Regions from separate parts of the Streptomyces sp. NPDC048507 genome, predicted to be linked through region 1. Evidence: riboswitches for the same ligand, from Rfam matches in the RefSeq annotation. Region 1 holds a riboswitch; each other region holds the start of a gene.

Evidence for each region. Region 1 has a riboswitch for thiamine pyrophosphate ahead of thiC (phosphomethylpyrimidine synthase ThiC). Riboswitches for the same ligand answer to the same signal wherever they lie in the genome.
Region 2: it holds a riboswitch for thiamine pyrophosphate, as region 1 does, so the genes downstream of both, ACGFXC_RS16400 (thiamine ABC transporter substrate binding subunit) here and thiC (phosphomethylpyrimidine synthase ThiC) in region 1, are expected to answer to the same signal.
Region 3: it holds a riboswitch for thiamine pyrophosphate, as region 1 does, so the genes downstream of both, thiO (glycine oxidase ThiO) here and thiC (phosphomethylpyrimidine synthase ThiC) in region 1, are expected to answer to the same signal.

Annotation. Positions count from the first base shown of each region.
Region 1 is NZ_JBICWZ010000004.1:186,166-189,430, forward strand. It holds gene thiC (phosphomethylpyrimidine synthase ThiC) at 144-1,931, opposite strand; TPP riboswitch at 1,926-2,070, opposite strand; gene ACGFXC_RS13840 (YibE/F family protein) at 2,143-3,265, shown strand, end outside.
Region 2 is NZ_JBICWZ010000005.1:92,729-95,993, forward strand. It holds gene ACGFXC_RS16395 (ABC transporter permease) at 1-420, opposite strand, end outside; gene ACGFXC_RS16400 (thiamine ABC transporter substrate binding subunit) at 477-1,577, opposite strand; TPP riboswitch at 1,663-1,772, opposite strand; gene rlmN (23S rRNA (adenine(2503)-C(2))-methyltransferase RlmN) at 1,831-2,946, opposite strand; gene ACGFXC_RS16410 (phosphatidate cytidylyltransferase) at 3,115-3,265, opposite strand, start outside.
Region 3 is NZ_JBICWZ010000007.1:356,937-360,201, reverse strand. It holds gene ACGFXC_RS21885 (thiazole synthase) at 1-413, opposite strand, end outside; gene thiS (sulfur carrier protein ThiS) at 419-619, opposite strand; gene thiO (glycine oxidase ThiO) at 616-1,803, opposite strand; TPP riboswitch at 1,801-1,913, opposite strand; gene ACGFXC_RS21870 (NAD(P)/FAD-dependent oxidoreductase) at 2,030-3,262, shown strand.

The DNA.
Region 1 (3,265 bases):
ATGCGGCCGCACTCTAGGAGCTGGAGCGCACTCCAGGGCAAGAGCGTTCCGCCGGTCAGTCACCTTCGGCGTTCCGGACACGTGCTGTTCCCGGCCGGCGGTGGTCCGCCGGCCGGGAACAGCACTCCCCCCGGTGTGTCCGGTCAGTCCGCCAGCGGCAGGTACACCCTGTTCCCGGCGGCGGCGAACTCGGCGGACTTCTCCGCCATGCCCGCCTGGATCTCGTCGGCCTTCAGGTCGCCGCCGTGCTCGCGGCGGATGTCCTGGGAGATCTTCATCGAGCAGAACTTCGGTCCGCACATGGAGCAGAAGTGCGCGGTCTTCGCGGGCTCGGCCGGCAGGGTCTCGTCGTGGAACTCACGGGCCGTGACCGGGTCGAGCGCCAGGTTGAACTGGTCCTCCCAGCGGAACTCGAACCGCGCGTCCGAAAGGGCGTCGTCCCAGTCCTGGGCGCCGGGGTGTCCCTTGGCCAGGTCGGCGGCGTGGGCGGCGATCTTGTAGGTGATCACACCGGTCTTGACGTCGTCCCGGTTCGGCAGGCCCAGGTGCTCCTTGGGCGTGACGTAGCAGAGCATCGCGGTGCCCCACCAGGCGATCATCGCGGCGCCGATGCCTGAGGTGATGTGGTCGTAGGCGGGCGCGACGTCGGTGGTCAGCGGGCCGAGCGTGTAGAACGGCGCCTCCTCGCAGATCTCCTGCTGGAGGTCGATGTTCTCCTTGATCTTGTGCATCGGGACGTGGCCCGGGCCCTCGATCATCGTCTGCACGTTGTGGCGCTTGGCGATCGTGTTCAGCTCGCCCAGCGTCTTCAGCTCCGCGAACTGCGCGGCGTCGTTGGCGTCCGCGATCGAGCCGGGGCGCAGGCCGTCACCGAGCGAGTAGGTGACGTCGTACGTCGCGAGGATGTCGCAGAGTTCCTCGAAGTTCGTGTAGAGGAAGTTCTCCTTGTGGTGCGCCAGGCACCAGGCGGCCATGATCGAGCCGCCGCGCGAGACGATGCCCGTCTTGCGGCGGGCGGTGAGCGGCACGTAGGGCAGCAGCACGCCGGCGTGGACCGTCATGTAGTCGACGCCCTGCTCGGCCTGCTCGATGACCGTGTCCTTGTAGATCTCCCAGGTCAGGTCCTCGGCCCGGCCGTCGACCTTCTCCAGCGCCTGGTACAGCGGCACGGTGCCGATCGGGACGGGGGAGTTGCGCAGCACCCACTCGCGGGTGGTGTGGATGTTGCGGCCGGTCGAGAGGTCCATGACCGTGTCGGCGCCCCACTTGGTGGCCCAGGTCATCTTGTCGACCTCCTCCTCGATGGAGGAGGTGACCGCGGAGTTGCCGATGTTGGCGTTGACCTTCACCAGGAACCTCTTGCCGATGATCATCGGCTCGATCTCCGGGTGGTTCACGTTCGCGGGAAGCACCGCGCGACCTGCGGCGATCTCCTCGCGGACGACCTCGGGGGAGACGTTCTCGCGGATCGCCACGTACTCCATCTCCGGGGTGATCTCGCCCCGGCGGGCGTACGCGAGCTGGGTGACGGCGGCGCCGCCGCGGCCCCGGCGGGGCAGGCGGGGGCGGCCCGGGAAGACCGCGTCGAGGTTCTTGAGGCCGCCGCGCGGCGAGGTGTGCTTGATGCCGTCGTCCTCGGGGCGCGCGGGACGGCCCGCGTACTCCTCGGTGTCACCGCGGCCGATGATCCAGTTCTCGCGCAGGGGCGCCAGGCCCCTGCGGACGTCGGTCTCGATCTGCGGGTCGGTGTACGGACCGGACGTGTCGTAGAGCGTGACGTCCTTGCCGTTGGTGAGGTGGACCTGGCGGACCGGCACCCGGATGTCCGGGCGGGAGCCCGCCAGGTATCCCTTGTGCCAGCCGGGCTGGCGCTCGGTCTGGCCGTCGGCGTCCTGGCTGGCGGCAGGCGTGCGTGCGTCCTGAATGGTCATGAGACCTGATCTCCCTACGCCGGCATTACCCGGTAACAGGTTCGGCGGTCGACGCAGCCTCTTCCCGTACGCATTCTCATGCGCGTACGGTGATCAGCGCCCTCTCAGCCCGGTGCTCCGAGCTCCCGCGTTGTGCAAAGGTGCCCCCACGCTAGCGTCATCTGTGGCGTGCTGAACAGTGGGCCCCCTCATCTCTTGCGATGATCTGCCGGTGACGTCCTCGCTGCAGCCCCCCACCGAGCCCACGGATCACCACGGCCACACCGGTCACGAACACGCGCCTCATGGACCCGCGGCCGGTGCCTCCCATGGTCACGCGCACGGCCACAGCCACGGCCACGGGCCGGCGGCGCCGGTCTCCAAGCACCTGCGCAAGGTCATCGCCGCCGTGCTGATCCCCTTCGCCGCCGCCGTCTTCATCGGCATGGCGGTGCTCTGGCCGGGCGGCGCCCCGGCGCACGAGCGGACCGGGGTGGGCTTCGACCGCCAGACCCAGCAGGGCACGGTCGTCGCCTTGGCGAAGGTCGACTGCAAATCGGTGAACGCCTCCCAGGTGCCGCCCACCGGCGACACCTCCACCCCCGAGGGGCGCGAGGCGCAGGCCGCGCAGTCCGGCGAGTGCAAGAAGGCGACCGTCGAGGTCGGCAGCGGGCCGGAGAAGGGCCGGGCCTTCTTCGAGATCGTCCAGCCGGGCGCGCCACGGCAGTTGGAGAAGGGCCAGGAGGTGGTGGTCGCCTACGCGCCGGACGCTCCGCGGGACCTCCAGTACTCCGTGATCGACGTGAACCGCAAGCTCCCCATGGCGCTGCTGGCCGCGATCTTCGCGGTGGCGGTCGTCGTGGTCGGGCGGATGCGCGGTCTGTTCGCGCTCATCGCGCTGGTGGTCAGCTTCGGGATCCTGACGCTGTTCATCCTCCCGGCGATCCTCCAGGGTTCGAACCCGCTGCTCGTGGCCGTCATCGGCGCCAGCGCGATCATGCTGATCGCCCTCTACATGTGCCACGGGCTGACGGCGAGGACCTCGGTCGCCGTCCTCGGCACCCTCGCCTCCCTGCTGCTGATCGGGCTGTTGGGCTCGCTGTTCATCGACTGGGCGTTCCTGAGCGGCAACACGGACGACAACACCGGTCTGATCCACGGCCTCTATCCGTCGATCGACATGAGCGGTTTGCTGCTCGCGGGTGTGATCATCGGTTCGCTCGGCGTCCTCGACGACGTGACCGTGACGCAGACCTCGGCCGTCTGGGAACTCCACCAGGCCGACCCGAAGATGGGCCCGCGGGCCCTGTACCGGGCCGCCATCCGGATCGGCCGCGACCACATCGCGTCGGTCG
Region 2 (3,265 bases), on a different contig from region 1:
GACGACGGCGTAGTTGAAGAAGACGTGCGCGAGCAGGATCGCCCAGACGGTGGTGTCCAGCCGGACGCCCCACAGCTCGTCCAGCAGTCCGCCGCGCCCGACCAGGGCGAGGAAGGCCGTGCCGACGACCACGGTCGGCAGCACGAACGGGACGGTGACCAGCGCGCGCAGCAGCTGTTTGCCCGGGAACTCGAACCGCGCGAAGACGTACGCGCCGGGCAGTGCGAGCAACAGGGTCAGCGCGGTGGAGGCCAGGGCCTGCCAGGTGGTGAACCACAGCACGCCGGCGATGTCCGGACGGGCCAGGACCTCGCCGACGCGGCCGAACTGCCAGCCCGCGTCCGTCTTGAGCCCGCGCCCGACGATCGCGGCGACGGGATAGGCGAAGAACAGCCCGAAGAAGGCGAGCGGCACGGCCATCAGGGCCAGCCGGACGGCCGTGGCGCGCCCGCCCTCCTTCGGGGAGTCCTGCCGCACTACTTCACGACGAGCGCTGACCATGCCTTGACCCACTGCTCACGGTTCTTGGCGATGGCGTCGGGAGCGACCGTTTCCGGCTTCTCGACGACCGCGCCGTGCTTCGTGAACACCTCCGGCAGCTTCGCGTCCTTGACCACCGGGTTCACGAACATCTGGAGCGGCATGTCCTCCTGGAACTTCTTGCTCACCAGGAAGTCGACGAGGGCCTTGCCGCCCTCCTCGTTCTTCGCGCCCTTGAGCAGGCCCGCGAACTCGACCTGGCGGAAGCAGGTGCCGGTGGCCACGCCCGTGGGCGCCTCGGCGGGCTGCGGCTCGCCGTAGAGGACCTCGACCGGCGGGCTGGAGGCGTACGAGACGACCAGCGGCCGGTCGCCCTTGGCCTTCTTGCCGCCCGCGGAGCCGGAGAAGCGCTCGTTGTAGGCCTGCTCCCAGCCGTCGACGACCTCGACGCCGTTGGCCTTCAGCTTGCTCCAGTAGTCCTTCCAGCCGTCGTCCCCGTACTTTCCGACGGAGGCGAGCAGGAAGCCGAGGCCGGGCGAGGAGGTCGCGGCGTTCTCGGTGACCAGCAGGTTCTTGTACTCCGGCTTGAGCAGGTCGTCCAGGGTCTGCGGCGGGGCGATCTTCTTGTCGGCGAAGTACTGCTTGTCGTAGTTGACGCAGATGTCGCCGGAGTCGACGGGGGTGACCCGGTGCTGCTGGTCGAGCACGAACTCCGGCTTGACCTGGTCGAGGCCCTTGGCCTGGTACGGGGTGAAGATCCCGTTGTCGAGGGCGCGCGAGAGCAGCGTGTTGTCGACGCCGAAGAAGACGTCGCCGCGGGGGGAGCCCTTGGTGAGGATCTCCTGGTTCAGCGCGGCGCCGGCGTCCCCGGACTTCAGGACCTTGACGGTGTAGCCGCTCTGCTGCTCGAACTCCTTGAGGACCGTGTCGGTCACGTTGAAGGAGTCGTGGGAGACGAGGGTGACCGTCTTGCCCTTCGGGGCGTCGACCGGGCCCGACGGCTTGCCCTTGGCGTCGCCGCCGCCGCAGGCGCTGAGCGTGGTGATGCCCAGTGCGGCCGCGAGCGCGGCGCCCGCGATCTTCTTGGTGGTGCTCACTGGTGAATTCCTCCTGGGATGTCCAGGAGAAGACGCGGCCCTGCCCGGCGCTCTGTGGGAGCGGACGCCGGGCAGGGCGCAACAGCTTGAGTGATGACCGAACTTCCTACCCCGAATGACCGGGGCGAGGTTCAGAGGGTCTGCGGATGACGGTTACCGCACTCTCAGCGCTGTGGCGCTCCCCTGTCGGAATGATGAAGTTGTCCGGCCACAGGGTACCCCGTGGCCGATTGTGAGCGTTCCTGGCCGGAATCTAGCGCTCGGAGGCGGCCAGCTGGCCGCACGCGCCGTCGATCTCCTGGCCACGGGTGTCCCGTACGGTCACGGGTACGCCGTGCCGCGCGATGGCCTCGACGAAGGCCTTCTCGTCCTCGGGACGCGAGGCGGTCCACTTCGAGCCCGGCGTCGGGTTCAGCGGGATCAGGTTGACGTGCACGCGCTTGCCCTTGAGCAGCCTGCCGAGCAGGTCACCGCGCCACGCCTGGTCGTTGATGTCACGGATCAGCGCGTACTCGATGGAGATGCGGCGGCCGGACTTCTCCGCGTACTCCCAGGCCGCGCCGAGGACCTCGCGGACGTTCCAGCGGGTGTTCACCGGGACGAGGGTGTCGCGCAGCTCGTCGTCCGGGGCGTGCAGCGAGACGGCGAGGCGGCACTTGAAGCCCTCGTCGGCGAACCGCAGCATGGCCGGGACCAGGCCGACGGTCGAGACGGTGATGCCGCGCTGCGACAGGCCCAGACCGTCGGGCTCCGGGTCGGTGAGCCGGCGGATGGCGCCGACCACGCGGTTGTAGTTGGCGAGCGGCTCGCCCATGCCCATGAAGACGATGTTGGAAAGCCGCGCCGGGCCACCGGGGACCTCGCCGTCGCGCAGGGCGCGCATGCCGTCGACGATCTGGTGCACGATCTCGGCGGTGGAGAGGTTGCGGTCCAGACCGGCCTGGCCCGTGGCGCAGAACGGGCAGTTCATGCCGCAGCCGGCCTGCGAGGAGATGCACATGGTGACCCGGTCGGGGTAGCGCATCAGCACGGACTCGACGAGCGTGCCGTCGTGCAGCTTCCACAGGGTCTTGCGGGTGGTGTCCTCGTCGCACGAGATGTGCCGGATCACCGACATCAGGTCGGGCAGCAGCTCCTGCTGGAGCTTCTCGCGCGAGCCCGCGGGGATGTCGGTCCACTCGGCCGGGTCGTGCGCGTAGCGCGCGAAGTAGTGCTGGGAGAGCTGCTTGGCCCGGAACGGCTTCTCGCCGATCGCGGCCACCGCCTCCCGGCGCTCGGCCGGGGTCAGGTCGGCGAGGTGGCGGGGCGGCTTCTTGGCCCCGCGAGGGGCGACGAAGGTGAGCTCTCCCGGGACGGGACGGGGGGCCATGGGTGGTACTCCTCAAGTCTGACGAACCCTGCGCGGGCGACCTCCGCGCACGAGCGGAGTCGATGTGATGGCACGCCCGGTGCCCGGAGAGCTCACGGGTCCATCCCCGCAGAAGCGGGAAAGCGCGCCACGTGTCGGTGGCGCGCTTTCCAGGATAACCCGGACGGGTCAGCCGGTGCCGACGAAGGCCGCCAGCAGCAGCCAGACCACCGGGGCGGTCGGCAGCAGCGAGTCGAGCCGGTCCATGATGCCGCCGTGGCCCGGGAGCAGCGTGCCCATGTCCTTGATCCCGAGGTCCCGCTTGATCATCGACTCGCCC
Region 3 (3,265 bases), on a different contig from region 1:
ACCGGGTCGTCGTTCGTGTACGGGAGCACCGTGAAGCCCTCGTCGACGAGGATCTCCGCGGCGTCCAGCAGCTCGACCCCGTCCGGCAGGAGGGTCCGCTCGTCGGCGACGACCTCCAGCTTGATCCAGTCGGTGCCGAGCGCCTCCCGCGCCAGCCGGGCCGTGAGCACCGCCTCGCCCGCGGTGAAGCAGCCCGCCGTGTTCGGCAGGACGGCGATGCCGAGCCGGTCCAGGACGGACAGGACCGAGCCCTGCACCGTCGGGTCCAGGCGGCGCATGGCCACGGTGGTCAGCTCGGTGCCGGAGGCGACCAGGGCGCGTTCCAGCACGTCCAGGCTCGGGGCGCCGCCCGTGCCCATGATCAGGCGGGAGGTGAAGGTCCTGCCGCCGAGGGTGAAGAGGTCGTCCGCCATCGCCGTCAGCCCCCCTGCACCGCGGTGAGGACCTCGACCCGGTCGCCCTCGCCCACCGGGGTGTGCGGCCAGCGCCCCCGGGGGACGACCGTCTCGTTGAGCGCGGCGGCCACGCCGGAGGGGGCGGCGGTCAGGGTGGCGACCACGGCGTCGAGGGTGGTGCCGGCCGCGACCTCGCGCGGCTCGCCGTTGACGGAGATGGTCATGCGTAGGACTCCTGACGCGTGGTGGAGAAGCGGCGTGGGGTGAAGGGGCGGGCGGCCTCCGGCACGGAGCCGGTGGCCAGCAGTTCCGCCATCACGTCGCCGGTGAGGGGGGTCAGCAGCACCCCGTTGCGGTAGTGCCCGGTGGCCAGGTGCAGCCCGGGCAGCTCGGTCGGGCCCAGCAGGGGCGCGTTGTCGGGGGAGCCGGGGCGCAGTCCGGCCCGGGTCTCGACCAGCGGGAGTTCGGTGATGCCGGGCACCAGGTCGTGGGCGTCGCGCAGGAGCTCGTACACCCCGCCGGCGGTGACCGTGGTGTCCCAGCCGAGTTCCTCGCTGGTGGCGCCGACGACCAGTTCGCCGTTCTCGCGCGGCACCAGGTAGACGTGGCTGCCGCGCACGACGGCCCGTACGGTCCGGGACAGGAACGGCGCGTACGCGGCCGGTACCGACAGCCGCAGCACCTGCCCCTTCACGGGCCGCACCGGCACCGCCACCTCAGGGGGCACCCCGGCCAGGCGTCCGCTGAGCGATCCCGCCGCCAGGACGGTCTGGCCGGCGCGCAGCTCCGCACCGTCCTGAAGTACGGCGCCCAGCGCGCGGTCGCCCCCGGTCAGCAGCCGGGCCGCCGCCGCCCGGTGCACCGCGACCCCGGCCCGTTCGCAGGCGGCGAGCAGCGCGGCGGCGAGCCGGCGGGGGTCCACCTGGTGGTCACCGTCGACGCGCAGCCCGCCGCGCACGCCCGGGGCCAGCATGGGCTCCAGGCGGCGGCACTCGCGGCCGGTGAGCCACTGCGAGTCCAGCCCGCAGCGGCGCTGGAGGGCGTGCAGTTCCCGCAGGTGGAGGCGGTCGTCGGAGTCGAGGGCGACGGCGAGGGTGCCGCAGGCCCGGTAGCCGATGTCCAGGCCCCCGCTGGCTTCGGCCAGTTCGGCCGCGAACTCGGGGTAGCGGGCGGCGGAGGCCACGTTGAGCCCGAGCAGGGTCTCCTCGCCGTAGTGCAGTTCGGTGACGGCGGCGAGCATGCCGGCCGCGACCTGGGCGGCGCCGCCGCCGGGAGCGGGGTCGGCCAGGGCGACGCGCAGCCCGCGCCGGGCGGCCCGCCAGGCGGTGACCAGGCCGATGATGCCGCCCCCGATGACGAGGACGTCGGTTCCCGTCCGGGATGCCCCGGATGTTCCGGATGAGTGCATGGGCGTCCAGCCCCTCCCTTCGCCGGCATGACCCGGATCAGGTTCGTACGGTCGGAGGCCGTCCAGCCTCCCTCTCAGCCCGGTGCGCCCGGACTCCCGCGATAGGTACGGTGGCCAGACTAACCCCGCCGGGGGTGGTGGGTAAGGCTGCCTCCCCGCGCCGCCTCCCCGCCCGCGCCGCCCGCCCCCTGTTCCTGATGGGCCGTCAGTTCATTAGGCTGGACGCGTGAGCGAGCAGACGCAGCAGACGAAGCCCGGTGTCGTGATCGTCGGTGCCGGAATGGCCGGGGTGCAGACCGCGGTGGCCCTGCGGGCACAGGGCTTCACCGGCCCCGTGACCCTCCTGGGCGCCGAACCCCACCAGCCCTACGACCGGCCCCCGCTGTCCAAGGCGGTGCTGCTCGGCAAGGCCGAGGACTCCGCCTTCGACGTGGCCTTCGACGTGGACTTCGGGGAACTGCGCATCGACCTGCGCCTGGGCGTCGAGGTCACCGGCGTACGGGCCGCCGAGCGCGAGCTGGACACCGGGGCCGGGCCCGTCCCGTACGAGGTCCTCGTGCTGGCCACCGGCGCCGAGCCGCTGACCCTGCCCGGCGCCGCCGGCGTCCCGGGCGTGCACCTGCTGCGCACCCTCGACGACGCCGTCCGGCTGCGCCCCGTCCTCGCGGCGGCCCACGACCTCGTGGTCGTCGGCGCGGGCTGGATCGGCGCCGAGTTCGCCACCGCCGCCCGCGCGGCGGGCTGCGCCGTCACCGTCGTCGAGGCCGCCGACCGGGTCCTGGCCGGCGCCCTGCCCGCCGAGGTCGCCGCCCCGATGGCCCGGTGGTACGCCGAGGCCGGTGCCACCCTGATCACCGGCGCCAGGGTGGCCGCCGTCGAGGAGGGCGCGGTCCGGCTCGGCGACGGCCGGGAACTCCCCGCCGGGGCGGTGGTCGTCGGCATCGGGGCCCGCCCCGCCACGGCCTGGCTCGACGGCTCGGGCATCGAGCGCGGCCCCGACGGCTCCCTCACCGCCGACGCCCACCTGCGCACCTCCCTGCCCGGGGTGTACGCGGTCGGCGACTGCGCCTCCTTCCCGTCGGCCCGCTACGGCGCCCGCCTGCTGGTCCACCACTGGGACAACGCCCTCCAGGGCCCCCGGGCGGTCGCGGCGAACATCCTGGCCGGGGCGCCCGTCCAGGCCTACGACCCCGTGCCCTACTTCTGGTCCGAGCAGTTCGGCCGCTTCGTCCAGTACGCCGGCCACCACGGCGCCGCCGACACCCTGCTGTGGCGCGGCGACCCGGCCGGCGCCGCCTGGTCGGTGTGCTGGCTGCGCGGGGACGCGCTCGTCGCCGTCCTGGCCGTGGGCCGCCCCCGCGACCTGGCGCAGGGCCGCAGGCTCATCGAATCGGGCGTCCCCGTCGACCCGGCCAGGGCCGCCGACCCGGCCGTCCCGCTGAAGTCCGCGACGGCCTGACGC